Regions from separate parts of the Telluria sp. ZB4P36 genome, predicted to be linked through region 2. Evidence: predicted binding sites of a transcription regulator. Region 2 holds the regulator's gene; each other region holds the start of a gene.

Region 1 (7,165 bases), on a different contig from region 2:
GCTCGGCCAGTTTCGCCAGCTCGCCCAGCCTGGTCGCGATCGACGCGTGCTTCTTGTGGATGTCGGCGGTGAGGGCGGCCAGGCGGCTCTGGGCGAAACTGCCGTTCACCCAGGCCAGCAGCTGGTAGATGTTGGCATGGGCAAAGCGCGCTTCGCCCGCCACGTCGGCCACGGCCTGCAGGCGCGCGGCGCGCACCTGCACCATGTGCTCGAGCGAGGCGTTCTGGCGCACCATGCCGTAATAGGCGGCGGCCGACAGCATCGTCAGCAGCACCAGCACCAGGCCCGGGGCAAGCAGCAGTTTCGGGCCGATCCGTAGTTTGTTCAGCATGCTTGGCTCCGGGCGTGGACGAACAGCTTATTTCTTGTAGATGCCGACTTCGAGCACCACATCGTCGACCCGCTGGATGAAGGTCGTCTTCGGCTCGATCTTGCCGCTGGTCGGGTTCTTGTACTGGTAGTCGACCCAGCCCTTGCCCTTGGCGGCGGCCAGTTCGATGATCTCGCGGCGGTATTTCTTGCCGTTCGCGTCAGGCACGTCGGTCAGGTCCTTGCCGACGATCGAGGGGTTGTAGGGGTGGGCCAGCACGATGCCGGTCTTCAGGTCGCGAATGTCCATGTACAGCTCGCCCTGGACGTATTCCGCATCCTTCGCATTAATCTTCTTCATCATTTCATCCTTGCCCTTGGCCTTGACCAGGGCAACACCGCGCTCGACCATCGCGATGGCGTCTTTCTCGGTCGGGCCACTGGCGAGGACGGGGGCGGCGGCGATGGCCAGGCACAGGGCGGCGGTAGATGCGAACAGTTTCATTGTTGACTCCTCGAGTGGAATTTTTGGGACCAATATTGCTAAAGTGCATTGGCAAATGTACCGGGGTGGAAATGGCGGGGATTGCGGTGGCGCAATTGCATTGCGCAGCAAGGGTGGAAAGCGGTGTTGGATTTAAGGTAGAAAAGTTGTTTTAATGAAATTAGCTCATGTAGAATCTGCGGTTTTGTTGGTGGGTTGGCATGAAGCTAGAGAAACAGATTCCCTTCGAGGATAGGCAGGCGCCGGCGCCGCCGCCTGCTGCCCACCTGGCCTACCGCCGCGACATCGACGGCCTGCGCGCCGTCGCCGTGCTGTCGGTGCTGCTGTTCCACGCCTTCCCATCGGTGCTGCGGGGCGGTTTCATCGGCGTCGATATCTTCTTCGTCATCTCCGGCTTCCTGATCTCGAGCATCCTGCTGCGCGAGCTGGAGCAGGGCAGCTTCAGCTTCGCCGGCTTCTACGCGCGCCGCGTGCGGCGCATCTTCCCTGCCCTGGTGCTGGTGCTGGGGTCTTGCCTGGCCTTCGGCTGGCTGGCCCTGTTCCCGGACGAGTACCAGCAGCTCGGCAAGCACGTGGTCGGCGGCGCCGGCTTCGCCGCCAACTTCTTCTATTGGGCCCAGGTCGGCTACTTCGACACCGCGGCCGACACCAAGCCGCTGCTGCACTTGTGGTCGCTCGGCATCGAGGAACAGTTCTACATCCTGTGGCCCGCGGTCCTGCTGCTGGGCTGGCGGCTGCGCGCCAACCTGCTCGCGCTGGCGGCACTGCTGGCGCTGGCCTCGTTCGCGCTCAACGTCGGCGGCGTCGCCCACTACGCCAGCGCCACCTTCTATTCTCCGGCCAGCCGCGCCTGGGAACTGCTGCTGGGCGCCGGCCTGGCCTGCCTGCATGCGCGCCCGGCCGGCAGGTCCATGGGGCTGCCGCGCTTCGCGCCCAACCTGCTTGCCTGGCTAGGTGTCGCCCTGCTGGCCGCCGGGCTGGCGCTGATCACGCGCAAGGACCAGTTCCCCGGCTGGTTCGCGCTGTTGCCCGCGCTCGGTGCGCTGCTGCTCATCGGCGCCGGACCGCAGGCCTGGTTCAACCGGGTCGTGCTGTCGAACCGTCTTATGGTCTGGATCGGCCTGATCAGCTACCCGCTCTACCTGTGGCATTGGCCGCTGCTGTCCTTCGCCCAGATCATCGAGTCGCGCGAGCCGGCGCCGGCCATCCGCGCGGGTGCGCTGTTGCTGGCGCTCCTGCTGGCCTGGCTCACCTGGCGGGTGGTGGAGCGCCCGCTGCGCGGCGGGCCCGGCGCCCGACGCGGCAAGGTTGCGGCGCTGTGCGTGCTGATGGCCGCCTGCGCCGCCACCGGCGGATATATCTACCTGAACGAAGGCCTGCCGGGCCGCAAGCCGGTGCAGGACAACCTGGCCAACCAGAAAGCGCTGGTGGTGGTCGAGGACAAGGCCAATTCCGAGGCCTGCAAGAAGCGCTACGGCTTCGATTCGTCCTACGAATACTGCCTGCTGGCCGACGTGGCGAAGGATCCGACCGTGGTGCTGCTGGGCGACAGCCACGCCTACCACGTGGTCGCCGGCCTGACGACCTATTACAGCGGCGTCGGCGACAACCTCCTGATGCTGGGTACCCGCCATCCCTACTGGGGCCTCGACCCCCAGGGCGACCCCTACCAGCAGGCCACGCAACCGATGCTGGAACTGGCCCTCGGCATGCCCTCGGTGAAGACCGTGGTGTTCTCGACCCACCTGCGCTTCGGCACCGGTCCCGAGCACCGCGTCCCGGTGGATGCGGCGCGCGAGACCTTCCGCCGCTTCACCGCCGCCGGCAAGCGCGTGATCTTCATGAACGACGTGCCGAACATCGGCTTCGATCCGCGTTCGTGCATCAAGCGCGCCGGGGTCGCGTCATCGGCCACCCGCGTGCCCTGCGCGATCACGCGCGCCGAATGGGAACAGCAGGTCAGCCAGCACCGCGAGGTCCTGCGCGGCTTCGCCCGGGAATTCCCGCAGATCGCCTGATTCGATTCGTCCAGCACGCTGTGCGACGACAGCAGCTGCCGCGCCATGATCGACGGACGCCTGATGTACCGCGACGCCAACCACCTGAGCTACGACGGCGACCTGCGGGTCGGACGGCACTTCGCCGAATGGATGCGCCGGCGCGGGTCGAAATAATGCTCCTCTTGTTCTAACCCCCACCGTAGGAACTGTCTGATTGATTGACGGCAATCCGGGCTAATTTCCGCAACGTAAGATGAATTCTTGTCGGCAACGTTTTACCCATGCCGGATATTTCATCCCCTCGTTTCCTGGAGAACTCCCGTGATCACGACCGAATCGACTCCCTCCAAGTTCAAGCCCTATACCCGGCAGACGATCCACCTGGCGCGCCAGTGGCAATGGCTGACGCCGGAGCTGCAGGAAGCGGTGCAGGTGGTGTCCCATGTGCTGCCGTTCCGCGTGAACGCCTACGTGCTGGAGGAGCTGATCGACTGGGACAAGGTGCCGGACGATCCGATCTTCCGGCTCACCTTCCCGCACCGCGACATGCTGCCTTCGAACGAGTACGAGCAGCTGCGCGAACTGGTGCTGTACAAGAAGGACGAGGCGGCCATTGCGAAGCTGGTGCACGGCATCCGCATGCGCATGAACCCGCACCCGGCCGGCCAGATGACGCACAACGTCCCGCGCGTGAACGACGCTCCGCTCAAGGGCTTGCAGCACAAGTACAAGGAAACCGTGCTGTTCTTCCCGAGCTCGGGCCAGACCTGCCACGCCTACTGCACCTTTTGCTTCCGCTGGCCGCAGTTCGTGGGCATGGACGACATGAAGTTCGACGCCCGCGAAAGCAGCGAGCTGGTGGCCTACCTCGAGACCCATCCCGGCGTCACCGACGTCCTGATCACCGGCGGCGACCCGATGATCATGAATACCCGTTCGCTGGCCGAGTTCCTCGAGCCGCTGCTGGAGCCGAACCTGGCCCACATCCAGAACATCCGCATCGGCACCAAGTCGGTGGCCTACTGGCCGCAGCGCTATGTGTCGGACAAGGACAGCGACGATTTGCTGCGCCTGTTCGAGAAGGTGGTCAGGTCGGGGAAGAACCTGGCCATCATGGGCCACTACAACCACGCGGTGGAGCTGCGCGCGCCCGTAGCCCAGCAGGCGGTCAAGCGCATCGTCGGCACCGGCGCCACGCTGCGCATGCAGGGCCCGCTGATCCGCCACATCAACGAAGACCCGAAGAGCTGGGCCGAACTGTGGACCACCGGCGTGCGCCTGGGCGCCATCCCGTACTACATGTTCGTCGAGCGCGACACCGGACCGCGCGACTACTTCGCGCTGCCGCTGGCGCGCGCCCACCAGATCTTCCAGGAAGCCTATTCGATGGTGTCGGGCCTGTCGCGCACCGTGCGCGGTCCCTCGATGAGCGCCTTCCCGGGCAAGGTGGTGATCGACGGCGTGGTCACGATCAACGGCGAGAAGCTGTTCGCGCTGCAGTTCCTGCAGGCGCGCAATCCGGAGTGGGTGCGCCGTCCCTTCTTCGCCAAGTACGATGCCGACGCCACCTGGCTCGACCACCTCAAGCCCGCCTTCGGGCGCGACAAGTTCTTCTTCGAGCAGGAGAGCGGCGGCCCGCTGCGCGGCCCCGGCGGGCGCGTCATCCCCCTGGTGCCGGCGGGGCAGTTGCGCGGCAACACGGCCCAGGACGCGGCCTGAGACCTGGTCGAGGCCCGGCCATGCAGGAACAGACCAGCACGCCACGCCTGTCCGGCGTGGCGGTTTTTTTCTACGTGTTCCTGCCGTTCGCGCTGGGACACTACCTGTCGACGCTGCTGCGCAACGTGAACGCGGTGCTGGCCCCCGACCTGGTGGGCGCACTCGCGCTCACCCCGGCCGAGCTGGGACTGCTCACCAGCGCCTTCTTCTTCGCCTTCGCCCTGGTCCAGCTGCCGGTCGGCATCGCGCTCGACCGCTGGGGGCCGCGCAAGGTGCAGCTGGCGATGATGCTGGTCGGCGCCATCGGCGCGCTGCTGTTCTCGCGCGGCAGCGGCTTCGGACAGCTGATGGCGGCGCGCGCCATCATGGGACTGGGCCTGGGCGGCTGCTTCATGGCGGCGGTCAAGGCGGTCTCCACCTGGATCACCCCAAGCAAGCTGCCCTCGGTGCACGGCTACCTGATCGCGGTAGGGGGGCTGGGAGCGGCCACCGCCACCATGCCGGTGCGCCTGGTGCTCGAGTACACCGACTGGCGCGGCCTGTTCCTCATGCTGGCCGCGCTCACCATCTGCTCCGGTCTCCTGATCGCGCTCCTGTACCCGCGCGACACGACCGCGCCGCCCAGGCGCGGGCCGTTCGGCGAGGCCTTGCGCCAGGTGTTCCGGGCGCCGGTGTTCCGCACCACCGCCTCGCTGGTCCTGATCCCGCATGCGGTGTTCTTCGGCATCCAGGGCCTGTGGATCGGGCGCTGGCTGTCTGACGTGGCGCGCTTTCCCGACGACGCCGTCGCCTACCTGCTGTACATGGGAATGGCCGCCGTGATCTTCGGCGCCATCGCGGTGGGCATGATCACCGAATGGGCCGGGCGGCGCGGCATCGCCCCGCTCGACGTCGCCGCCGCCGGCATCGCCGTCTTCCTGCTGGTGCAGTCCGCCTTCGTGGTCAGCTACAAGCCGAGCTTCCAGCTGCTGTCGGTGCTGTTCACCCTGGTCGGCACCATCACCGGGATCGAGTACGCCATCATCGCGCAATCGATGCCGCGCGAGCTGACCGGGCGCGCGGCGACCTGCCTGAACCTGTTGATCTTCATCGGCGCCTTCGTGGTGCAGGCCGGCTTCGGGATGATGATCGGCCTGTGGCCGCTCGACGATGCGGGACAGGTCCCGGCCATGGCCTACCGCGCCGCCTTCGCGATGCTGGTGCTGGTGCAACTGCCGGGCCTGGCCGGCTTCGTGCGGCGGCGCCGGCGGAAAGCGGCGCCGGTGGCCGACGAGGTGCAGGCGCTGCCTACCTGAGGCTCGGTTTTCTCTGCGGTAACGGACGGCGTACTATTGCCAGATTGGCTAGTATGCCGGCAAAACGGGCGCCGTCCGTACCTACCGAGAGAACACCATGCGCCACCACACCCTGCTCCGCCTGTCGGCGGGGGCCACGCTCCTGCTGCTCGCTGCCTGCGCCGAAAAATCCACTTTGGCTCCCGGCGCCGACGTCGGTCCGCAGCCGACCCTGGTGGCGCCGAAGAAGTCCATCTTCCCGACCGTGGACATCGCCCCGGCCAAGGGCTGGCCGCAGGGCGGCAAGCCGGTCGCGGCGGCCGGACTGGCGGTGAATGCCATGGCTTCCGGCCTCGACCATCCACGCTGGCTCCACGTGCTGCCCAACGGCGACGTGCTGGTCGCCGAGAGCAATGCGCCGGAGCGCCCTGACGACAAGAAAGGCATCCGGGGCTACGTCATGGGCAAGGTGATGGCGAAGGCCGGCGCCGGTGTGCCGAGCGCGAACCGCATCACGCTGCTGCGCGATGCCGACGGCGACGGCGTGGCGGAGCTGAAGAAGGTTTTCCTGAAGGGCCTGAATTCGCCCTTCGGCATGGCGCTGGTCGGCGACATGCTGTATGTGGCGAACACCGACGGCATCGTGCGCTTCCCCTACAAGGAAGGCGACACCGAGATCGGCGCGAGCGCGCAGCAGGTGGCGCCGCTGCCGGGCGGCCCGCTGAACCACCATTGGACCAAGAACATCATCGCCAGCCAGGACGGCCGCAAGCTGTACGCCACCTCGGGCTCGAACAGCAACGTCGCCGAAAACGGCATGGACAAGGAGGTCGACCGCGCCGCCATCCTCGAAGTGGACATCGCCACCGGCAAGACGCGCCTGTTCGCGTCCGGCCTGCGCAACCCGAACGGCCTGGCCTGGAATCCCGAGACCGGTGTGCTGTGGACCGTCGTGAACGAGCGCGACGAGATCGGCAGCGACCTGGTGCCGGACTACCTCACCTCGGTAAAGGACGGCGGCTTCTACGGCTGGCCCTACAGCTGGTACGGCCAGCACGTGGACGAGCGGGTCAAGCCGCCGCGCCCGGACCTGGTGGCCAAGGCCATCGCGCCGGACTATGCGCTCGGCGCCCACGTGGCGGCGCTGGGGCTGGCCTTCTACACCGGTTCGCTGCTGCCCCAGTTCGCGAATGGCGCCATCATCGGCCAGCACGGTTCCTGGAACCGCAAGCCGCTGGCGGGCTACAACGTGGTCTACGTGCCGTTCAGGGAGGGCAAGCCGGCCGGCAAGCCGGTCGAGATCCTGACGGGCTTCGTCGACAGGAACGGCGATGCGCTCGGCCGCCCTGTCGGCGTGG
Region 2 (7,165 bases):
CTACGTCAACTTCAACTCGGGCATCATCGCCACCATCATGGAGCGCGTGGGCCGCGAGCGCTTCGACCGCCTGATGCGGCGCCTGGTGTTCGATCCGATGGGCCTGAAGGGCGGCTTCTACCTGGCCGGCTTCGCGCCGGCGAAGCTCGCCGATGCGGCCACCCTCTACCGCCGCCGCGAGAAGGACGGCGACGAACGCTGGGATCCGAAAGGCCCCTGGATCGCGCAGTCGGACGATTTCGCAGTGCAGGCGCCCCTTGCGCCGCCGGGCCTGGACTGCTACGTGGCCGGCACCAACGGCACCCTGTTCGGCCCGCAGGGCAGCCTGCGCATCTCCGCCGGCGGCGACAGCGACAATCCCGAGCTGCACCCCGGACGCTTCTCGTCCAAGGCGCGCTTCCAGGAGCGCATCACCGAAGCATTGTATCGGGGCGCCATCGTGACGCCGAAGGAGTGATGCCGATGCCGTTGCCAAGGCCGCCCGCCGGCCCTACACTAGCGGGATCAGCCGGTACTCATGATCGTCTTCTTCAGGAGCACAGCATGGAAACTCAGGAACTCTTCCGCGGACGCCTCATCGACCACATCCAGCTGGTGGTGCGCGACTTGCCTGCTTCCCGCAGGTTCTACACCGCCGTGTTCGAGGTGCTGGGCATCCCCCTCGGCGGCTCGGGCGACAATTATTTCTGGGCCGACGAGCTGTTCATCTCCAGCCGCGACAGCGAGGCGGCGCAAGGGGTGCTCACCGGGCGCCACCACCTGGCCTTCCAGGCGCGCGACCGCAAGATGGTGAATGCCTTCTACTTCGCGGCGCTGGCCGCCGGCGGCAGGGACAACGGCCGTCCCGGCGAGCGCGCCTACCACCCGGGCTACTACGGCGCCTTCGTGCTCGACCCGGACGGCAACAACATCGAAGCGGTCTACCACGGCGAGGCGAAGCAGAGCGCGCCCTACGTGCGCGTCACGTTCTAGCGCCGCCGGCGCAGGCTGGAGCGGAAAGCCGCTATACTGCGCGACCATGCGCATCCAGCTTTTCTCCGACCTGCACCTCGAACGTTATGCGGGCTTTGTCCCGCAGATCCGCGACGATACCGACATCGTCATCCTGGCTGGCGACATCGGCTCCTACCAGTCCGGCTCGCGCCTGACGGACGACGACTTCGGGCTGGAGCGGTTTTCGCCGCTGCGGCCGGGTGCGGGCAGCGCCCGGGTGCTGTACATCCCCGGCAACCACGAATTCGACGGTCTCGAGTTCGACGAGGCCTATGCGCGCCTGCAGGGCACCTGCGCGCGCCTCGGCATCGAATGGCTGGACCGCGAAACCCTGGTCATCGGGCAGCTGCGCTTCATCGGCACCACCCTGTGGAGCGACTTCGACGCGCTGGCCGTGCAGGAACAGGACCTGAGCAAGCAGCTGCAGCGGCGCGAGAAGGCCTTCCGCGCCGCCAATTACTACCTGTCGAAGAACACCACCCTGAAGAACGGCGAGAAGGTGCTGGCCGAGGGCATCCGCGCCATGTCGCTGGAGTGCCAGGACTGGCTGCGTGGCGCGCTGGCGCTTCCGTTCGAGGGCCGCACGGTGGTGGTGACGCACTTCGCGCCCAGCCTGCAGAGCGCCGACCCGCGCTACGGCCTCACCCCCGGCACCGCGGGATTCTGCAATGCGCTCGACGCGCTGTTCCCGCAGGCCGATGTCTGGATCCACGGGCACCTGCACTGCGCGAACGATTACCTTGTCAGCGGCGTCGATGCGGACAGGTCCTGGTCCTGCCGCGTGGTGGCCAATCCGCTCGGTTACCTCAGCAAGGGCGAACAGGAAGCCTTCCGCCCGGACCTCGTCATCGACATCTAGATCGCCGGGAGCACCTGGCGCTACCGCCGGCAGCGCATGCTGCGCCATCCGCGATGGTGCTTTCAACAAGCCCGCCAAGCCGGCATGATGCGCTCGTCCTGTTACCACGAGCCCCTCATGCCGACGATCCCGCTTCCCGCATCCGCTTCACGATGGTTCTCGCGCCGCTTGCTGGCGCTCATGCTGCTGGCCCTCGCGCCTGGCCAGGCGCAGCCTGCCGGGATCGCCACCGCCGTCACGACGCCGAGGAACTGCAGCCCTTCGCTTGCGGTATGCGCGGCAGTGGCGGGCTGGAAGGCCCTCCAGATGTGGCGTCCTCGCAAAATTTGGGCGTTGATAAGGAACGCATCAATCATTCAGGGCCGGCTGGCGATGACACGAGCACGGTCAAGCCATGTATTGTGGCGTCATTTGATACACTTTAGCTTAGGGGTTGCGATACATATCATGCACATTGCCAAAAGACTTCTTTCGCTTGTCAGCGTTGTCTTCGTCTGCGCATCACCGGCCAACGCCGCCGACACATCGCCTGCGGCGATGGTCAAACAACTTACCGTGCTCGCTGGGACCGGTAACGCGGAGGTCAAGTACCACCTCGGGATGTTCCACAATAATGGCATTGGAACTCCCCAGGACAATAAGACAGCATTCCGCTACTTTTCCGAGGCGGCGGAATCCGGGAATTTACTTGCTTCGTACAAGCTGGGTTGCTACTTCGCCGGACAGTTCCCTGGCGTTGTGCCATTGGATGAACAGTCCGCATTGAAGTACAAGCTTCGCGCTGCAGAAGGCGGCTATGACATCGCCCAGCACGATGTTGCCATTTACTTTGGCAAGAAGGGGGACCTCAACACCGCTTTAATGTGGTGGGAAAAGGCGTCTCGCCAAGCGTTCATGCCATCAACAGCATACCTGGCAAATTATTTTTCGAGCGTTGGTTCGAAGGACAAGGTGAAAGGACTCGCTCTCATGCTCCTCCTTGGCGAACAGCTCCCCAACACTCCCAAGGAACTCGCGAACCGATTGGCGGCCGTACAGGCCGGGCTATCTGAGGACGAAAAACTGCAGGCCGAGCGCATTCGGGCTTCCTGGTTCACCGGACCAACACCACTGAGCACTGCCGCGCGTACCAGTGTCGCCGGGTTACCGGCATTGATCAGCTCCTTCAAGCACTAAGTCCCTCTATGTAACTCGCGTAACCGCGCGGACAATTGCTATCGCGTTTGCGCGCGCCGATAGGCGGCCGGCGTCGTATCCATGGCCCGGCGCATGGCCCGCGTCAGGGCGCTCTGCTCCGAGAACCCGGCGGCCAGCGCGATCTCGGCCACCGGCCGTTCGGTAGCGGCCAGCCACTCGCAGGCGCGCCGCAGCCGGCAGGCCAGCAGCCAGTCATGGGGCGTGCTGTCGTGTTCGAGGCGGAACAGGGCATGCAGGCGGCTGGTAGGCCCACCGTGCGCGCCATGCTGTCGGTGTTCCAGGGCAGGCCGGGTTCGACCTCGATGCGGGCGAGCAGGCCGGCTGCGCTGTTCCCAGCGTGAGGGTGTCGAGCAGCAGCGGCGTCCAGCCCTGCAGCACCGATGGGGCGGGCGGCTGGGTGGCGGCCAGGATGCCCATGAATTCGACCAGCTTGCGGGCGGGGGGCCGATGGCGGTGAAGGGGCGCTCCAGCAGCCGCTGCCACGGTCCCTGTTCGAAGCTGGCCGCGCCCACGTCGAGGATCAGGGACTGGTTGGCGACCGGGCTGCACTGCGAATGCCAGGAACCGGGCGCCACCAGCGCGGCGTGCAGCGGATCGAGCCGTCCCTGGCGTCCTTCGATCTCGAGCGCGACTTCGCCGCAGACGGGCAGTACCAGCTGGGCATAGGCATGGCGGTCCCGGAAGCGGGTCTCGCCATCGCTGCGCAAATGGAGGTCCACATGCGCATCGCGCAGGGGCGCGGCCATCGCGGCTGAACTAGCCCATCGGGCTGCAGACGTCGGTGCCGGCCGCCAGCGCCTTGAGCTTGACCGGGTCGAGCAGGGTAAGGTCGCGCTTGTCGACCTGCAGCCAGCCCTGCTTCTTGAAGCGCGACAGCAGGCGGCTGACGCTTTCGATGGTCAGGCCGAGGTAGTTGCCGATATCTTCGCGCGACATGCGCAGCTGAAAACCGTTCGGCGAATAGCCGCGTGCGGCATAGCGCGCCGACAGGTTGACCAGGAAGACCGCGAAGCGCTGCTCCGCCCGCATATTGCCGAGCAGCAGCATGACGTTCTGCTCGCGCGTGATTTCCTGGCTCATGATGCGGTGGAAGTGGCGCAGCAGGGCAGGCACCTGGCCGAACAGCTCTTCCAGCCGGGTGAAGGGGATCTCGCAGACCTCGCTGTCCTCGAGCGCCACGGCATCGCAGTGGTGGGTGCCGCTGATCGCGTCCATGCCCAGCAGTTCGCCGGCCATCTGGAAGCCGGTGATCTGGGTTTCGCCGGCCGCGTTCACCTGGTAGGTCTTGAAATGCCCGAAGCGCACCGCGTACAGGTTGCGGAAGGGCTCGCCCATGGCGTACAGGCGCTCGTCGCGCGCGAGGCGGCGGCGGCGGCCGATGATCTGGTCGAGGCGGTTGATGTCGGCATCCTCGAGCCCCATCGGCAGGCACAGCTGGTGCATGCTGCAGGCGCCGCAGCTGGTCTTGAGGGCCTGGATGCTGACCGGCGCTTCGCCCGGAAGCGACATGGGTTGGTTCATGGCGAAAAAAAACCGAAATGCTGACGCAGCCATTATAGACGGCCGGTCTGCATCCCGGTTTCATTTTCCCGAGGGCAGGTCGGTTACAGGTGATGCCGGTGTTCCGCCTTCATCCTGTAATACTCTTCCCGGCCCCTGGCGCGCACGGTCGCGGCGATCTCGGCCGCCTCCAGCGCCGCCTGGTTCACCGTCGCGAAGGCGTCGGCATCCCCCTTGAGCGCGTCGACGGTCTGCTGCGACTGCGCCGTCCCGGCCAGGGCCAGCCCGAAGGTCGCGGCCACGGCCAGCTCGGCCGCCAGGGTGTCGAGGGTCGGCGCCACCACGCCCCGAACCTTGGCCGCCTCGGCCGCTTCTTCGGATGCCTGGGACGCCGCCAGCGCGCGCGCCAGGCCCATGTCGCCTGCGACCCGCATCAGGAAGTCGAGCGCGGCCTGGCTGCCGCTGCGGTTGGCCAGGTCGCCCAGGCGGAGCAGGGCGGTATTCCGTGCATTGAACACCGCCCGGCCGGTGCGCGGCCCCTGCACGAAGTCGATCAGGGGCTGGACCGCGATCTCGCTGCCGATATAGCCGAGGGTGGCCACGATCTGGGTCAGGAACTCGTCGTGTTGCCCGGGCTCCTGCACCAGCCAGTCGAGCAGCAGGCGGGCATCCTGCTCGCCGTATTGCGAGGCCAGCTCCCAGGGCACGCCCTCGACCCAGTGGCGGGACACGAAGTCGCGCACGTCGGCCGGCGCCTGCAGGCCGCCCGCACCGCAGGAGCAGCCGCCGGCCGGCATCACATTGCCGGTGATGGTGAGCGGGCCTGCCAAGTATGCCGTCGACTCCGCCGCATTGACCACGTTGTGGTCGGTGCCGACGGACGGGTACATGACGGCGCGCGGGTCGTCGGTGCGGTGGCCGAGGCCGCAGTTGTGGCCGTATTCATGCACCCAGATCAGGCCTTCCTGGCTGGCGGTGAAGCGCACCGCGGCCACGTTGACCGAGGCGCTGCCGACCGGGGCGCAGCCGATGATGCTGTCGCCGGGGCCGCCGCACCAGCGGATCGCCTGCACGACCTTGATCCCGGTGCCCGCGCTCAGCAGCGCCGTCAGGTCGGCCGCCGTCTGGATGGTGCCGGGAACGGTCGCCGGCAGCACCCGGACCTCGCCGTTGCGCACGAAACGGACCGGGGTCGCGACGTCCGGGCCGGTGTCGTCGTTCTGGAGGATGGTGCCCATGTCGGCCAGGATCCGGTCGGCGTCGGCCTCGCTCAGGGCCACGCTGCTGTGGCGGTGCACCGTGACCGAGACCGTGCGCAGGTCCGGGGGCGTCACGGGCGGGTTGACGATCAGGTAATCGACGTAGAGCGAGATGTCCGAGCTCCACTCGATGTTGATCCAGACGTCGACGCCGTTCCAGCGCGGGGCCACGTTGTGCACCGTGTAGCGCGCCGCACCGATGAACTTGCCGGCAGGCGGTCCGCCCGGTACGCCTTCGCCGATCGCCACGAACACCCTCGAGCCGGGCTGGATGGCGTTCCAGTTCAGCCGCAACAGCCATTCGCCGCGCCGCGCGCCCCAGTCGTGCCGGTAGGTGAAGCCGTCCCCCTGGAGCACCGGCTGCACGGTGGCTTGCGCGACCCGGGCCTCGGCTTCGGCCCAGGGGCCGCGAATGTCCGAGGAACCGGCAGGCTGGTCCGGGGTCCGGGGCCGGTCGAGGACCAGGGCATCGCGGTCAAGACGGTCGTTTGGTGACATGTTGTTCTCCTCGTGTGGTCAGGGTGGATGATCGGAGGGCGTGAATCGTCAGCCAATATAGACGAGTGCTTCGGGCCGGCAGGACCGATCTGACGCACCATTAATATGGATCAGTGGCCCTCGACGGCAGTCTTCGGCGTATCAAATCGACATCGCCAAGCGTGCGCACCCATCCCGCATGCTAGATTCTGGACACCACAACGGAGTACGACGAGCGAAGGAGCCCGCATGTTCGGTTTGTCCGCTTTGGATCTGGCGCGCGTGCAATTCGCGTTCACGATGTCCTTCCACATCTTGTTTCCAGCAATCACAATCGGCATGGCAAGCTACCTGGCCGTCCTCGAGCTGTGCTGGCTGCGCACGGGGCGCCAGGTCTACGTCGACCTCTACCACTACTGGCTCAAGATCTTCGCCGTCACCTTCGGCATGGGCGTGGTGTCCGGCATCGTGATGGCCTACCAGATCGGCACCAACTGGAGCTACCTGTCCGAATTCGCCGGCAGCATCATGGGACCGATCCTGTCCTACGAGGTGCTGACCGCCTTCTTCCTCGAGGCCGGTTTCCTGGGCGTGATGCTGTTCGGCTGGACCCGCGTCGGTCCGGGCCTGCACTTCGCCTCCACCTGCGCGGTCGCGGTCGGGACCCTGATCTCGGCCACCTGGATCCTGGCCGCCAACAGCTGGATGCAGACCCCGCAGGGCTATGCGATCGAGGGCGGACGCATGGTGCCGGCCGACTGGCTGGCGATCGTGTTCAACCCCTCCTTTCCCTACCGCCTGCTGCACATGGTGATCGCCGCCTACCTCACCACGGCGCTGATCGTCGGCGCCTCCGGAGCCTGGCAGCTGCTGCGCGGGC
Region 3 (7,165 bases), on a different contig from region 2:
CCGGGTGCGCGCGTGCGCCTGAAGTACGGCTACGTGGTCGAGTGCACCGGCTTCGACAAGGATGCGGACGGCAAGGTGACCGCGGTGCACGTGAAGTACTTCGAGGATTCGAAGTCTGGCACGCCGGGCGCGGACAACTACAAGGTCAAGGGCAACATCACCTGGGTCAGCGCGGCCACCGCGCTCGAGGCCGAGGTGCGCCTGTACGACCGCCTGTTCACGGAACCGCAGCCGGACGCCGGCGGCAAGGACTTCAAGGCCGCGCTCAACCCGAACGCGCTCGAGACCGTGACCGCCTACCTGGAGCCGGGCATGAAGGATGCAGTGGCCGACCAGCGCTTCCAGTTCGAGCGCCACGGTTACTTCGTGGCGGACCGCGTGGATTCGCAGACGGGCAAGCCGGTGTTCAACCGCGTGACGACGCTGAAGGACAGCTGGGGCAAGTAAGTTCTTCCCGCGCCATACTGCCGACGGGAGAGTCGGCGGTATGCGCGCTCCCTTCCCCGGCGAAACGTTTCCATTTCGTTCACTTTCGTTGCATATATGCCATACCTATCAGGCCTGATAGGTACTTCGTTCTGTGAACAAGCTTAGCGTATGAATGTTTGTCGCATTATAGCGACGCATTCACCTAGCAAGCGAGGTTACGGACTATGCTCCCCCGCCGCCACTCATCCCATCTGGTCGTGATGCCGACGACGATGCTGACCGGCGCCCTGCTGTCCGTGACGGTCGGCACCGTCCTCTACCTGGCCACCGCCAAGGCGATCGAGAGCGACGCCCAGACGCGGTTCCGCGGCATGGCGCGCACCGCCCAGTTCGCGATCGACGCCCGCATCAAGAGTTATTCCGACGTCCTGCGCGGCGCGGCCGGGCTGTTCCGCGCCAGTAACGAGGTCGGTCCCGAGGAATTCCGTCACTACGTCGAACAGCTCGACACGCCGCGCAACTTCCCTGGCATCGAAGTCATGAATTACGCCCGCAGCGTCGGCCCGGCTGAACTGCAGGCAGTGGACGCGGACGTGCGGCGCCGGCTGCGCCAGTACGGCATGCCGGAGCCTGCCAGGGAACTGCGTCCCCTGCCCGGCCGCGACAGCTACACGATTCTCGTCTACATGGAACCGGCCACCCCGCAAACGCTCGACAAGCTCGGCCTCGATCTGGAAGCGCGCAGCTACATCCGCCGCACGGCGGCCCAGTCGCGGGACTACAATACCATCGCCGCTTCGGGCTTCCGCGTCAGAATACTGCCCGGCCCCATTCAGAACGTGCTCGCGATGCGCTTGCCGGCGTACCGGGGCGGCATGCCGATCGACACCGTCGCCCAGCGCCGCGCCGCCTATCTCGGCTCCGTCGGCATCGGTTTCGGCGTCAACAAGATGGTCAACGGCGTACTCGAGGGTTTCCCGGTCGGTGGGGTGCGCCTGGTCCTCACCGACCTCAACGATGTGCCTCAGGAACCGGGCGAGAACCGGATCAGCGCGGTCCTGTACGACAGCCATGCGGCGGCAAACCTGCCGCCGCCCGTGTCCGACGACGCCGAACTGCTGAAGGCCAGCCTGCCGATCGAATTCAACCAGCGCCAGTGGCGCGCCGATTTCAGTGTCGCCAAGTCCGCGCTGTACACGCGCTTCGACCTCTACTACCCCTGGATGGCCGCCCTCGCCGGCTCGCTCAGCACGGCCCTGCTGTATGCGCTGTTCCAGACCATGGCCTCCTCGCGCCGCAGCGCCCTGCGGATGGCCGAGGACATGACGCGCGAGCTGCGCGCGAGCCAGGGCAAGCTGCAGGCTACCAACGAGAAGCTGCGCCAGCTCGCGGCGCACGCGGAACAGATCAAGGAAGCCGAACGCAAGCGCATCGCGCGCGAGATCCACGACGAGCTCGCGCAAAACCTGCTGGCGCTGAAGATCGAGGCCGAGTTCCTCGCCAACCGCACCCGCGACAAACACGGCCGTCTGCACGAACGCGCCAGCGCGACGGTGCGTCAGATCGACCTGACCATCCGCAGCGTGCGCCAGATCATCAACGACCTGCGGCCGAACGTGCTCGACCTCGGCCTGAATGCGGCGGTCGACTGGCAGGTGAGCGACTTCGCGCGCCGCACCGGCATCGCGTGCGAGCTGGTCGAGGACGAAACCGAATACCACATCGACGATCAGTCCGCCACCGCCCTGTTCCGCATCCTGCAGGAGTCACTCAACAACGTGGCGCGGCATGCACGTGCGAGCAAGGTACGGATCGACCTGCACCGGCACGCGGACATGCTGACCATGACGATCCGCGACAACGGCATCGGCATGCAGCCGGGCAGCCGCAACCGCAACGGTTCCTTCGGCCTGGTCGGCATCGAGGAGCGCATCAACATCCTCGGCGGCAGCTTTTCGATCAGCAGCGGCCCGGACACCGGCACTACCATCGTCGTCACCATTCCCGTGGGCGGATATCTGCCCGGGGCAACCGCTTTCCGTGCACACGACAGCGATGTCGTGTTGCCGGCCATCGCCTGACACATGCAGCGGATGTGCCGCCATGTTGTCTCGTTTCAGCACAGCTGTTTCTCGGTTGACAGAACTCAACATTAAGCCTGACCGGCGGCAGGACAATAGCTATCACTGCCACCGGTCAAGACGCAGTTCTTGGCTTCCGATAAAAGCGCCACATTCTTTAAGGAGGAGTCTCTGACGTACCGCTTCAACACTAGGGATTAAAAGAATGCCTTAACAAACAGTTCAATAAAAAGGTGATAACTATGTCGACTAACGAATTCGCAGCCTTCGCAGCACTCGATCTCGCTCCGATCAAAATGAAACTGATGCATGTGGAATCCGGTGAGGGCTGGTCCGCGTTACGGGCCGATGCAGTGGAAACGGAATACCGCCGCTTCCTCTTCCTGATGAAGAAATACCCCGACGCGCAGGCCTCGCCGACCGTCGACGTCGACACCTTCTGGCACTATCACATCCTCGACACGATGAAGTACGCGCAGGACTGCGAAGCCGTGTTCGGTTACTTCCTGCACCACTATCCGTACGTCGGCATCGGCGCCAATGCGAGCGACGGCGACCACGCTGCCGGAGGCGAGCGCATGCGCGAAATCTACGAAGCGGAATTCGGCGCCTGGTCTGCCGCGAACGCAGCGAATGCATTCTGTTCCTCGCCGGGCAAGCCGGGCGAAACCGCCGGCGCCACGTTCGCCTTCTGCTCCTCGCCGGGCAAGCCGCGCGAAACCGCCGGCGCCGCGTTCGCCTTCTGCTCTTCGCCGGGCAAGCCGCGCGAAGCCGTCAATGCCGCGTACGCCTTCTGCTCCTCGCCCGGCAAGCCGTCGCAAGCGCAGTCTGATGCCGTCGAATATTGCGCCGCTCCGGGCAAGGCGCTGTCGCACGCAGCCTGACTTTTCTCCCTCAACGGCCGGTATGGCGACAGGCCATACCGGCCGTTTTTCATTCAGCAGGCCAGCGCGTGGCCATGCTGCGGCCTGACCATCAGCTCGCGCAGTTCACGGATGCTGAACTCGCTCTCCTCATGCATGCGCAGCAGCAGCGTGGCGCCGATCGGCAGCGTATTGTGGCGAATCTTGCTGATTACCGGCGGCGCGACTTCGAGCACGCGCGACAACGCGGCGTCGTTCTTCAGGCGGAGCCTGGCGATGATGGCGTCGAGGACGCGGTTCGGGTCGTACTCCGCGCCGGGCGGAAGGCGTCTGATGGGCATGTGCTTCTTTCAGGATTGTTAGTTATTTGCCACTTTCCGTGGTCTTTAGGGAATTATTTGCATACCGGGCCGCAAAGGCATCATTCGTATGGCTTTTTTACCAACGGACGAAATGATACACACTCGACTTGATGTTTGCACAAGGCGCTGTCATTTTTGAAGGCAGGGACGCACGAAGGCCTCCGGCAAGGCCGGAAGCCTTCGAAGGTCTGAGGGAAATGCCGCCCCGGCTGCAGGGCGGCGGAAGGATTACTTCTTTTTCGCGGGAGCGGCCTTGGCCAGCCCGCTGGCCTGGTACAGGGTGCGCGCGTCGGTATGCGCCCGTTCGACGGTGCGCATCTCGGGATTGTCGTCGTGGGCGACGAAATATTCCTTGTCCTGCGCGGCGACGACGATCTTGATGGCGGCGGCGTCCTTGACGCCGTATTTTTCGACGATGAGCGTGGTCACTTCGTCGAGGTATTCTTCATAGGTCATGCTGGCCTCTCGTTCTGGGTGCCCGATTGTACCTGCGCCAGCGCCGCCGCGACATCCGGATAACGCAGCCGCACGCGCAGTTCGCCCTTGAGCCGCGTATTGTCCAGGCGGCGCGATTCGGACATGAAGGACAGCAGGGTCGGCGTGACCACTGCCTGCAGCTCGGCGCGCGGCAGGCGCGGCGGGCGCGCCAGCCCGAACGCGTCGGCCACGGCGTCGAAATAGTCGCCCATCTTCATGCGCGTATCGTCCACCGCGTGCAGCACCCGGCCGCCGCCGGCGGCGCGGAACAAGGCCAGCGCCACGATGCGCGCCAGGTCGTCGGCGTGGATGTGGTTGGTGTACACGTCGTCTTCCGGCCGCAGGGCCGGCGTGCCCTGCTCCAGCCGCTTGATCGGCAGGCGGCCGGCGGCATAGATGCCCGGCACGCGCAGGATCGCCAGGCGCGCGCCGCCTGCCAGCGCCCAGGCGCGCAGCACCCGCTCGGCATCGACGCGGCGCTGCGCCCTGGCATTGCGCGGCGCCACCGGCCGCGTCTCGCGTACCAGTTCGCCGCCGCAGTCGCCGTACACGCCGCTCGTGCTCACGTAGACCAGGCGCGCCGCCTTGCCGAGCGCCGCCGCCAGGTGGCGCGTGCGGCGGTCGACGCTGCCTTCGGGCTGCGGCGGCGCGAGGTGGACGACCCAGTCGGCCAGGCCGCGCAGGCGGCGCAGCGTCGCCGGACGATCCAGGTCCGCCACGATCGGCACGGCGCCCGCGGCACGCAGTTCGGCGCAGCGCTCGCGCTGGCTGGTGAGGGCAAAGATGCGGAAGCGCCCGGCCAGCAGCGGCAGCAGGCGCATGCCGACGTCGCCGCAGCCGACGACGAGCAGGCGTGGACGGTGGAAAGGGGCGGGCTGGATCATGGACGAGGGTGCGGGATGAAAGCTTGCTACTCTAGCACAGCGCCCCGGCCGGCGTTTCGCGGCTTTCAAGGTGGCGGTGTAGAATACCGCCCATCAAACCCTGTCGAATCAACGGCTTGCCGCGCGCAGCCACCAACCGCCTACACCGCATGACCTTCCAGATCACCGTCCAGCCCAGTGGCCACCAGTTCACCTGCGAAGCCGACGAAACCGTCCTCTCCGCCGCCATCCGGGCCGGCATCGGCCTGCCCTACGGCTGCAAGAACGGCGCCTGCGGTTCGTGCAAGGGCAAGGTACTCGACGGCGAACTGACCCACAAGCCGCACCAGCAGCGCGCCCTGACCGACGTCGAAAAGACCCAGGGCATGTCGCTGTTCTGCTGCGCCGTGCCGCAGCAGGACCTGGTGATCGAAGCGCGCGAAGTGGGCGGCAGTTCGGAGTACCCGGTGCGCAAGATGCCGACCCGGATCGCCGGCATCCGCAAGGCCGCCCCTGACGTCGCCATCGTCACGCTGCAGCTGCCGGCCAACGAAGCCCTGGCCTACCGCGCCGGCCAGTACGTCGAGTTCCTGCTCAAGGACGGCAAGCGCCGCGCCTACAGCATCGGCTGCGCGCCCTCGTTCAGCGGCCCGCTCGAGCTGCACATCCGCCACCTGCCGGGCGGCCTGTTCACCGACCACGTCTTCGGCGCCATGAAGGAGCGCGACATCCTGCGCTTCGAAGGCCCGCTCGGCACCTTCTTCCTGCGCGAGGAATCCGACAAGCCGATCGTGCTGCTGGCCTCGGGCACCGGCTTCGCCCCGGTGAAGGCCCTGGTCGAGCACCTGATGCACCTGAAGTCCACCCGCCCCGTGCGCCTGTACTGGGGCGGCCGCCGCCCGCAGGACCTGTACATGGACGAACTGTGCCGCGCATGGGAAACCACCTTGCCGGACTTCCGGTACGTCCCGGTGATCTCGGACGCGCTGCCGGAAGATGCCTGGCAGGGCCGCACCGGCTACGTGCACGCGGCCGTGATGCAGGACATCCCGGACCTGTCGGGCCACCAGGTCTATGCCTGCGGCGCGCCCATCATGGTGGAATCGGCGCGGCGCGACTACGTGGCCCAGTGCGGACTGCCGGAAGACGAGTTCTTCGCGGACGCCTTCACCAGCGAAGCGGACCTGGCCCAACCATAAGGGCCAGATTCGGGCACAATGCATGGGTAGCAACCCAGCATTGTCCCCGAAAGCCCTTCATGTCCCTGCTGTCCTCTTCCAGCGGCCTGGCCGTCCTGCGCAACCGCAACCTCGCCTTCTACCTCTCCGGCCGCTTCCTCGGCACCCTCGCGGTGCAGATGCAGAGCGTGGCCATCGGCTGGCAGGTCTACCAGATCACCGGCAGCCTGTTCGACCTCGGCCTGATCGGCCTGGCGCAGTTCGCGCCCTTCCTGGTACTGATCCTGTGGGCCGGCCACGTGGCCGACCGCTACAACCGCCGCAACATCGTCCTGCTGTGCATGGCCACCCAGCTGCTCTGCAGCCTGCTGCTGGTCGGCTTCACCGCCGCATCTTCGACAACCAGCAGCAGCGTCGTCTGGCCGGTGTTCGCGATCCTGGTGCTGTTCGGCTCCGCGCGCGCCTTCATGATGCCGGCCTCGCAGGCGGTGCTGAAGAACCTGGTGCCGGACCGCGACTTCAGCCAGGCCGTGGCCCTGGGCTCCTCGAGTTTCCACGTGGCGGTGATCGCCGGCCCGATCGTCGGCGGCCTGCTGTACGTGTTCGGCCCGATGACCGTGCACCTGGTCGCGGCCAGCCTGCTGACGGTGGCGGTGCTGTGCATGTCGCGCACCCGCGCGGCCCGGCAGGCACGCAGCCAGGGCCCGGTGAGCCTGGCTTCGCTGTTCGAAGGCCTGCGCTTCGTGCGCTCGCGCCCGATCGTGCTGGGCGCGATCTCGCTCGACCTGTTCGCGGTGCTGTTCGGCGGCGCCACCGCCCTGCTGCCGGCCTATGCGCACGATGTGCTGCATGCCGGCCCCACCGCCCTCGGCTGGCTGCGCAGCGCGCCCGGCCTGGGGGCGGCGCTGTGCT
Region 4 (7,165 bases), on a different contig from region 2:
AGGTCTTGATGAAGTCGGCGCCGGCCATCATGCAGACCATCGAGGCCTTGGCCACGTTGTCCAGGGTGACGATGTCGCCGGTGGCGAGGATCGCCTTCACGTGCGCTTCGCCGCAGGCCTGGCGGTAGGCCAGCATCTCGTCGTACAGGGCTTGCCAGTTGCCGGTCAAGACGTGCTGGCGGGTGATCACGATGTCGATCTCGGTCGCGCCGGCGGCCACCGACAGTTCGATCTCGCGCAGCTTGGTCTCGAGGCTCGACAGGCCGGCCGGGAAGGCGGTCGACACCGCGGCGATCGGCAGGCGGCCCTGCAGGATCTTGACGGCCGGCCCGATCATCTCGTGGTACACGCAGACGGCGCCGGTGGTGAGCGATTCCAGGCCCAGGGCCTGCATCAGGTCGGCGCGCAGCGGGCGCATCGCCTTCATGCACAGGCGCTCGACGCGGCCCGGGGTGTCGTCGCCACCCAGGGTGGTCAGGTCCATGCACTCGACGGCGCGGATCAGCCAGGCGGCCTGGTATTCCTTCTTGACGGTGCGGCGGTTGGCCAGGCTGGCGGCGCGGCGGTCGGCCGCGTTGCGGTTCACCTTGACGTGCTTGACCAGGCCGAGGTCGAGGCCGACGGCGGTATTACGTTTGAAATCCAGGGGCTGGGTCATAGCAGTGCGGTTCCGTTCGAAAGTGGTTTGACGCCAAGGTGCTTGGCAAGGGTTGCGCCGATGTCCGAGAAGGTGTTTGCGATCGGCAGTTCTTGCGGCGCGACCGTCGGGCCGAAGAAGATCATCGGGATGTGCTCGCGGGTGTGGTCCGAGCCCGGCGCGGTCGGGTCGCAGCCGTGGTCGGCGGTGATGACGACCAGGTCGCCATCCTGCAGCTTGTCCATGAATTCCGGGAGGCGCGCGTCCAGCTCGTGCAGCGCGTTCGCATAGCCGGCGACGTCGCGGCGGTGGCCGAAGTGCATGTCGAAGTCGACGAAGTTCACGAAAGTGAGCGACCTCGAAGGTGCGGTGTCGGCCACTTCGACCAGGCGGTCGAACAGGGCCATGTTGTCGACACCCTTGATCAGCTGGGTCACGCCCTGGGCCGCGAAGATGTCGCTGATCTTGCCCAGTGCGATGACTTCGCCGCCCGCGTCCTTGACGTGGTCGAGCAGGGTCGGCGCGGTCGGCGGCACGGCGTAGTCGTGGCGATTGGAGGTGCGCTTGTACTTGCCGTTCTCGCCCAGGAAGGGACGCGCGATCACACGGCCGATGTTGTAGGGCTTGACCAGTTCATACGCCGCTTCGCAGACCTCGTACAGGCGCTCGAGGCCGAAGTGCTCTTCGTGGGCGGCGATCTGCAGCACCGAGTCGGCCGAGGTGTACAGGATCGGCTTGCCGCTGGCGACGTGCTCGTCGCCCAGCTCGTCGATGATGGTGGTGCCGGAGGCGTGGCAGTTGCCCAGCCAGCCCGGCACGCCCGTCAGCTCTTGCAGCTTGTCGGTCAGCTCTTTCGGGAAGGACGGCACGGTCTTCGGGAAGTAGCCCCAGTCGAACAGCACCGGCACGCCGGCGATTTCCCAGTGGCCGCTCTGCGTGTCCTTGCCGGTCGACTGCTCGCGCGCGACGCCCCAGGCGCCGGTGAAGCCCTCGCGCCGGCCGAAGCCCGCGGCCCACTCGCCGCTGGCCTTGTGCGCGGCGGCCGCCAGGCCGAGGCGCTCAAGGTTGGGCAGCGCCATCGGCTTGCCCTCTTTCGCTGCCCATGCGGCGATGTGGCCGAAGGTGTTGGCGCCTGCGTCGCCGTACTTGTCGGCGTCGGGCAAGGCGCCCAGGCCGAACGAGTCAAGCAGGAGGATGAATGCGCGTGACATGGAATCTCGCTGGAATGAATTAAGCGGCGCGCGGGGTGGAACCGAGGCGCTCGATGAAGGAATGGATCAGGGTGACCAGGTCCTTGGCCGCGACCGCGGCGTACTTCAGGGTCTGCTCGTGCGACAGCGGGAACGGGGTCAGGCCCTCGGCCAGGTTGGTGATGGCCGAGATGCCGGCCACTTTCAGGCCGCAGTGGCGTGCCGAGATCACTTCCGGCACCACCGACATGCCGACCACGTCGGCGCCGAGCGCCTTGAAGGCACGGATTTCGGCGGCGGTTTCGAAGTTCGGGCCCGGGCAGGCCAGGTAGACGCCTTCGTTCAGGGTGATGCCCTTGCTTGCCGCGGTTTCCTTGATCATGGCGCGCAGCTCGGCGTCGTAGGCATTGGCCATGCTGAAGAAGCGCGGGCCGAAGCGTTCGTCGTTCGGGCCGGCCATCGGGCTGCCCGGCAGCAGGTTGATGTGGTCGCTCAGGACCACGACGCTGCCTGCGTCCACTTCGGGACGCAGCGAGCCGGCGGCATTGGTCACCAGCAGCATCTCGCAGCCGATCAGCTTGAAGGTGCGCACGGCGGAGGTCATCACGGCTGCGCCATAGCCTTCGTAGAAGTGGCCGCGGCCCTTCATGCACACCACCGGCACGCCGGCCAGGGTGCCCAGCACCAGTTCGCCCGCGTGGCCGTGCACGGTGCTGATCGGGAAGCCCGGCAGGTCGGCATAGCTGATCGAGACCGCGTCAAGCATCTGCTCGGCCAGCACGCCCAGGCCCGAGCCCAGGATCAGTGCGGCGCGCGGCGCGAAACCGGGTTTGCGGGCCTTGATGACTTCTGCTGCTTCAAATGGGGTGTTGCTGAACATGGTGGTCCTTGTGTGCGGAGTCGGGGAGATGTGAGGAGGCTGGCACCGAATCGCAAAGAGTTGCTACTGAAAAGTAAGCGAGAGGCACATATCAGCCGGAATATTATAACTATGCATGAGGGCCAATATGTATGGCAAATACCATTTTTCTTATCGATTTATTGGTTTAAAAAATAAATCGAAGGGTGTATTGTTGGCATGCACCGATATGCTTTGACACTTGTCAAACATTTGTCTAGTATCGATGAACAATTGTTTAAACCACCGAAGACCGTGACCGAGCTGCCCAAGAAAGAACAGTTGTACGAGCTGATCCGCGCGAATCCCTTCATTTCGCAGCAGGACCTTGCGACCCAGCTGGGGCTGTCGCGCTCGGCCGTGGCCAACTACATCGCCACCCTGGTGCGCGAACGCCGCATCCTGGGGCGCGCCTACGTGCTGCCGGACCAGCGCCCGGTCCTGTGCATCGGCGCTTCCAACCTCGACCGCAAGCTGCGCAGCATCAGGAAACTCGCGCTCGGCACCTCGAATCCGGCCACCCAGGACGAATCCTTCGGCGGCGTGGCCCGCAATATCGCCGAGAACCTGGCGCGCCTGGGGGTGCCGGTGGCACTGATCACGGCGGTCGGCAACGACGCCTCGGGCCGTGCCCTGCTGGCCCACGCCGAAGACGCCGGCATCGACACCCGCGGCGCCCTGCGCCTGGACGGCGTCAGCAGCGGCACCTATACCGCGGTGCTCGACCAGGACGGCGAAATGGTGGTGGCGCTGGCCGACATGGCCCTCAACGACAGCCTGAGCCCGGCCTTCCTGGCGACGCGCCGGCAGCAGCGCGCCAGCGCCGCGCTGGTGGTCGCCGACCTGAATCTTCCGCTCGACAGCATCGCCGCCCTGCTCGCCGACACGGCGCGCGATGGCCTTGCGCTGGTGCTGGTGGCCGTGTCCGAGCCGAAGATGGCGCGCCTGCCCGAGAACCTGTCCGGCCTGCGTCTCCTGATCTTGAACGAAGGCGAGCTGGCGACCCGCGTCGGCCGCCCGCTGGACGGCGACGCCGCCATCGGCGCGGCCTGCCTCGAACTGCAGCGCCGGGGCGTGCAGGACCTGATCGTCACGCGCGGCGCCTGCGGCGTCATGTACACCTCGCCCGGCGGCGTGATGCGCCTGGATGCGCCGGCGGTCAACGTCGTCGACGTCACCGGCGCGGGTGACGCCTTTGCCGCCGCCGTGTGCTGGTCGCTGCACAGCGGCGAGACCGATCTCGGCCTGGCCTGCCGCCGCGGCCTGCAATTGTCCGCCATGACCATCGAGTGCAAGCAGACCGTCTGCCCGGCGCTCGAACCAGCCCATCTGGATTTCCCAGTTCGTGGCACCCCTCTTGATACCGTATTGGACTGAGCATGCAATCCTTCCTCCTGTTCTCGCCCGAAGTGGCGGCCGCGCGCGCTGCCGGCAAACCCGTCGTCGCGCTCGAATCGACCATCATTTCGCACGGCATGCCCTACCCGCAGAACGTGCAGACCGCGCGTGACGTCGAACAGCTCATCCGCGACGCCGGCGCCGTGCCGGCCACCATCGCCATCATCGGCGGCAAGATCTGTATCGGCCTGTCCGACGACCAGCTCGAGCTGCTCGGTTCCTCCCCTAGCGCGATGAAGGTCAGCCGGCGCGACCTGGCCTACGTGCTGTCGCAAAAGCGCCTGGGCGCCACCACCGTGGCCGCGACCATGATCTGCGCCCGGCTGGCCGGCATCGAGGTCTTCGTCACCGGCGGCATCGGCGGCGTGCACCGCGGCGCCGAGACCAGCTTCGACATCTCGGCCGACCTGCAGGAACTGGCCCGGACCAGCGTGGCCGTGGTCTGCGCCGGCGTGAAGTCGATCCTCGACATCGGCCTGACCCTCGAATACCTCGAAACGCATGGCGTGCCGGTGATCAGCGTCGGCCAGCCGGGCTTCCCGGCCTTCTTCACGCGCGAGAGCGGCTTCCAGGCCGACTTCCAGCTCGACACGCCTTCAGCCCAGGCGGCCTTCATCCGCACCAAGTGGGAGCTCGGCCTGGCGGGCGGCGTGGTGGTCGGCAATCCGGTGCCGGTGGAATCGGCCATGCCGGGCGAGGAAATCGATGCCATCATCGCCCAGGCGCTGGGCGAAGCGGACCAGCAGGGCGTAAAGGGCAAGGCGGTGACGCCCTTCCTGCTGGCGCGCATCAAGGAACTCACGCAGGGCCGCAGCCTGGCGACCAACATCGCGCTGGTCAAGCACAACGCGCTGGTCGGCGCGCGCCTGGCCGTGGCCCTGAACGGCTGACCCGCGCACCATGTCGATCGACCTGAAACAGCTGCGCTACTTCCTGGCGGTGGCGGAAGAAAAGAGCTTCAGCCGCGCGGCCGAGCGCCTGCACATCTCACAGCCGCCGCTGAGCCAGCAGATCATGAAGCTCGAGAGCGAACTCGGGGTGCGCCTGTTCACCCGCACCACGCGCAGCTTCGAGCTGACGGTGGCGGGCAAGGCCTTGATGAGCGAGGCCGCCGAGCTGCTGGCCAAGATGCGTATGACGATCGACACCATCCGCCAGATCGACCGCGGTGAAGTGGGCCGTTTGCGCGTCGGCATCGTCGGCTCGGCCATGTGGGGTCCGATCCCCGCCCTGCTGGAACAGTTCCAGAGCCAGTATCCGCGCGTCACCTGGACCATCCACGAACTGGGACCGAACGACCAGTGGGAAGCGCTGCGCGCGAAGCAGATCGACGTGGGTTTCTGGCGCGAGCCGCGCATCGAGCAGGACGTGCTGAAGCAGGCCAAGCTGCGCCAGGACCTGTGCTCGCGCGAGAACGTGTGCGTGGCGATCAACGAGAAGCATCCTCTGGCCCAGAACGATGCCATCGAACTGATGGACATCGCGGACGAGCCGATGCTGACCCTGCACCTGGACCAGTCGGCCGAGCCGCGCTACCTGATCCAGTGCTGCGTCAACGCCGGCTTCCAGCCGACCATCTTCCAGGAAGCGGCCGAACCGCAGACCCTGCTGGCCATGGTGGGCGCCGGCCTGGGCGTGGCGCTGCTGCCCCAGACCACCAGCCGGATCGGCTGGCCGGGCGTGCGCTTCCTGCCGATCCGCACCAACCCGCCGTCGGCGAATCTCTACATCAGCTATCCGGTGGAGGGCGATGCGCCGGTGGTGCGCGCCTTCCTGAACATCCTGTTCCCCGAGGGCGCGGCCTGAGGAAGGCTGTTACTGGCGCTTGAGCTCGACCGCCACCGTGCTGAGCGAGGCGATCTGGTGGCGCCGGTCGGCCGGGCGGGTCAGGACCCGCATCGTGGTGCCGAGCGGGACGCCCATCTTCGCCAGTTCGGTCGCGGCATGGGGGCGGCCTTCGCTGGCCGCTTCGTGGATAGCGGCATCAATGAGCAGTGCAGTCTTGTAGTCGTTTCGTCGGTCCATTGATTCATCCTAACATCGCTCAAGCTCGCACTCCAAGGCAAACGCCCTTCGACAAAACCGATTGCAACACCCATTTCGATTAATTTTGTTTAACGGGCAAGTTTTCTCTGTTCTGCGTTACTTTGCGCACCGTTCTCGACGGCGCACTGGTGCAAACTCTTGTCAAAAGATGAATAACTTAAACCCTTTTACAAGGAGCACACCATGAAAACCACCGCCACCATTACCGCCCTGATGCTCGCCGTCGCTATGACCGCTACCGGTTGCAAGAAGGCCGACGACAACCCGAACATGGGCCCGGCACAGGAAGCCGGCGCCGCCGTCGACGCGACCGCCGCCAATGCGGCGCAAGAAACCAAGGAAGCCGCACAGCGCGTCGAGAACGCCACCGAAAACGCAGCCGCACGCGTGGACGCCGCTGCCGACCGCGCCGGCGAGAACATCGAGCAGGCTGCCGACAAGGCCGGCCAGAACGTGCGCGAAGCCGGCGCCGAAGTGAAACAGGAGTCGAAGGAAGCCGCTGCCGAAGTCAAGGCTGCTTCGGACAAGGTGGGCGACAAGACCGGCGCCGCCCTGGAGCGCGCTGGCGAGAAGCTGCAGGAAAAGCGTTAATTTGCTGAAGTAAGCGTCGTGGCGCAGCTCGGCGGGCGGCTCAGTGAGTCGCCCCGCCGGGCTGCGCCACGTCGCGTTCCACGGTCAGCGCCGTCTCGACCGCGATCCTGATCCCCGCGACGATGTCCTCGAGCGGCATGGACGGCGGATTGTCCGGCCATGCCTCGGCCTGCTCCGGCAGGAAGGGCACGTGGATGAAGCCCGCCTTCACCGGCTTGCCCGCCGTGTGGTGCATCAGCCCGTAGAACACGTGGTTGCACACGAAGGTGCCCGCGGTCTGCGACACCCCCGCCTTCAATCCCTTGTCGCGCATCGCCGCCACCATCGCCTTGATCGGCAGCGTGCTGAAATAGGCCGCCGGTCCGTCTTCACGAATGGGCCGGTCGACCGGCTGCCGGCCGGCGT

Evidence for each region. Region 2 encodes FNR, which switches genes on or off when oxygen is low (the NO sensors DNR and NnrR bind a similar motif). Its sites were predicted from a motif close to TTGATNNNNATCAA; they were not measured.
Region 1: a site for FNR is predicted at 3,029-3,042, ahead of AC56LK_RS08455 (KamA family radical SAM protein). Genes of this name have one in related genera too.
Region 3: a site for FNR is predicted at 2,566-2,579, ahead of AC56LK_RS18115 (glycine-rich domain-containing protein). Genes of this name have one in related genera too.
Region 4: a site for FNR is predicted at 2,921-2,934, ahead of AC56LK_RS06295 (carbohydrate kinase). Genes of this name have one in related genera too.

Annotation. Positions count from the first base shown of each region.
Region 1 covers NZ_JCASIE010000004.1:180,357-187,521, reverse strand. Annotated here, with positions in the region: gene AC56LK_RS08470 (methyl-accepting chemotaxis protein) at 1-331, opposite strand, end outside; gene AC56LK_RS08465 (cache domain-containing protein) at 359-814, opposite strand; partial or broken gene AC56LK_RS08460 (acyltransferase family protein) at 1,015-2,988, shown strand; gene AC56LK_RS08455 (KamA family radical SAM protein) at 3,136-4,533, shown strand; gene AC56LK_RS08450 (MFS transporter) at 4,554-5,828, shown strand; gene AC56LK_RS08445 (PQQ-dependent sugar dehydrogenase) at 5,926-7,165, shown strand, end outside.
Region 2 covers NZ_JCASIE010000030.1:21,169-28,333, forward strand. Annotated here, with positions in the region: gene AC56LK_RS23930 (serine hydrolase domain-containing protein) at 1-457, shown strand, start outside; gene AC56LK_RS23935 (VOC family protein) at 544-972, shown strand; gene AC56LK_RS23940 (metallophosphoesterase) at 1,019-1,852, shown strand; gene AC56LK_RS23945 (tetratricopeptide repeat protein) at 1,970-3,028, shown strand; gene AC56LK_RS23950 (AraC family transcriptional regulator) at 3,067-3,768, opposite strand; gene fnr (fumarate/nitrate reduction transcriptional regulator Fnr) at 3,806-4,558, opposite strand; gene AC56LK_RS23960 (hypothetical protein) at 4,654-6,306, opposite strand; gene AC56LK_RS23965 (cytochrome ubiquinol oxidase subunit I) at 6,535-7,165, shown strand, end outside.
Region 3 covers NZ_JCASIE010000014.1:136,078-143,242, forward strand. Annotated here, with positions in the region: gene AC56LK_RS18105 (glutamine--tRNA ligase/YqeY domain fusion protein) at 1-447, shown strand, start outside; gene AC56LK_RS18110 (sensor histidine kinase) at 690-2,510, shown strand; gene AC56LK_RS18115 (glycine-rich domain-containing protein) at 2,753-3,394, shown strand; gene AC56LK_RS18120 (hypothetical protein) at 3,448-3,714, opposite strand; gene AC56LK_RS18125 (hypothetical protein) at 3,964-4,191, opposite strand; gene AC56LK_RS18130 (SDR family oxidoreductase) at 4,188-5,096, opposite strand; gene AC56LK_RS18135 (CDP-6-deoxy-delta-3,4-glucoseen reductase) at 5,246-6,274, shown strand; gene AC56LK_RS18140 (MFS transporter) at 6,334-7,165, shown strand, end outside.
Region 4 covers NZ_JCASIE010000003.1:235,811-242,975, forward strand. Annotated here, with positions in the region: gene deoC (deoxyribose-phosphate aldolase) at 1-658, opposite strand, end outside; gene AC56LK_RS06285 (phosphopentomutase) at 655-1,848, opposite strand; gene xapA (xanthosine phosphorylase) at 1,868-2,707, opposite strand; gene AC56LK_RS06295 (carbohydrate kinase) at 2,981-4,102, shown strand; gene AC56LK_RS06300 (pseudouridine-5'-phosphate glycosidase) at 4,105-5,013, shown strand; gene AC56LK_RS06305 (LysR family transcriptional regulator) at 5,024-5,929, shown strand; gene AC56LK_RS06310 (hypothetical protein) at 5,939-6,148, opposite strand; gene AC56LK_RS06315 (hypothetical protein) at 6,353-6,760, shown strand; gene pcp (pyroglutamyl-peptidase I) at 6,801-7,165, opposite strand, start outside.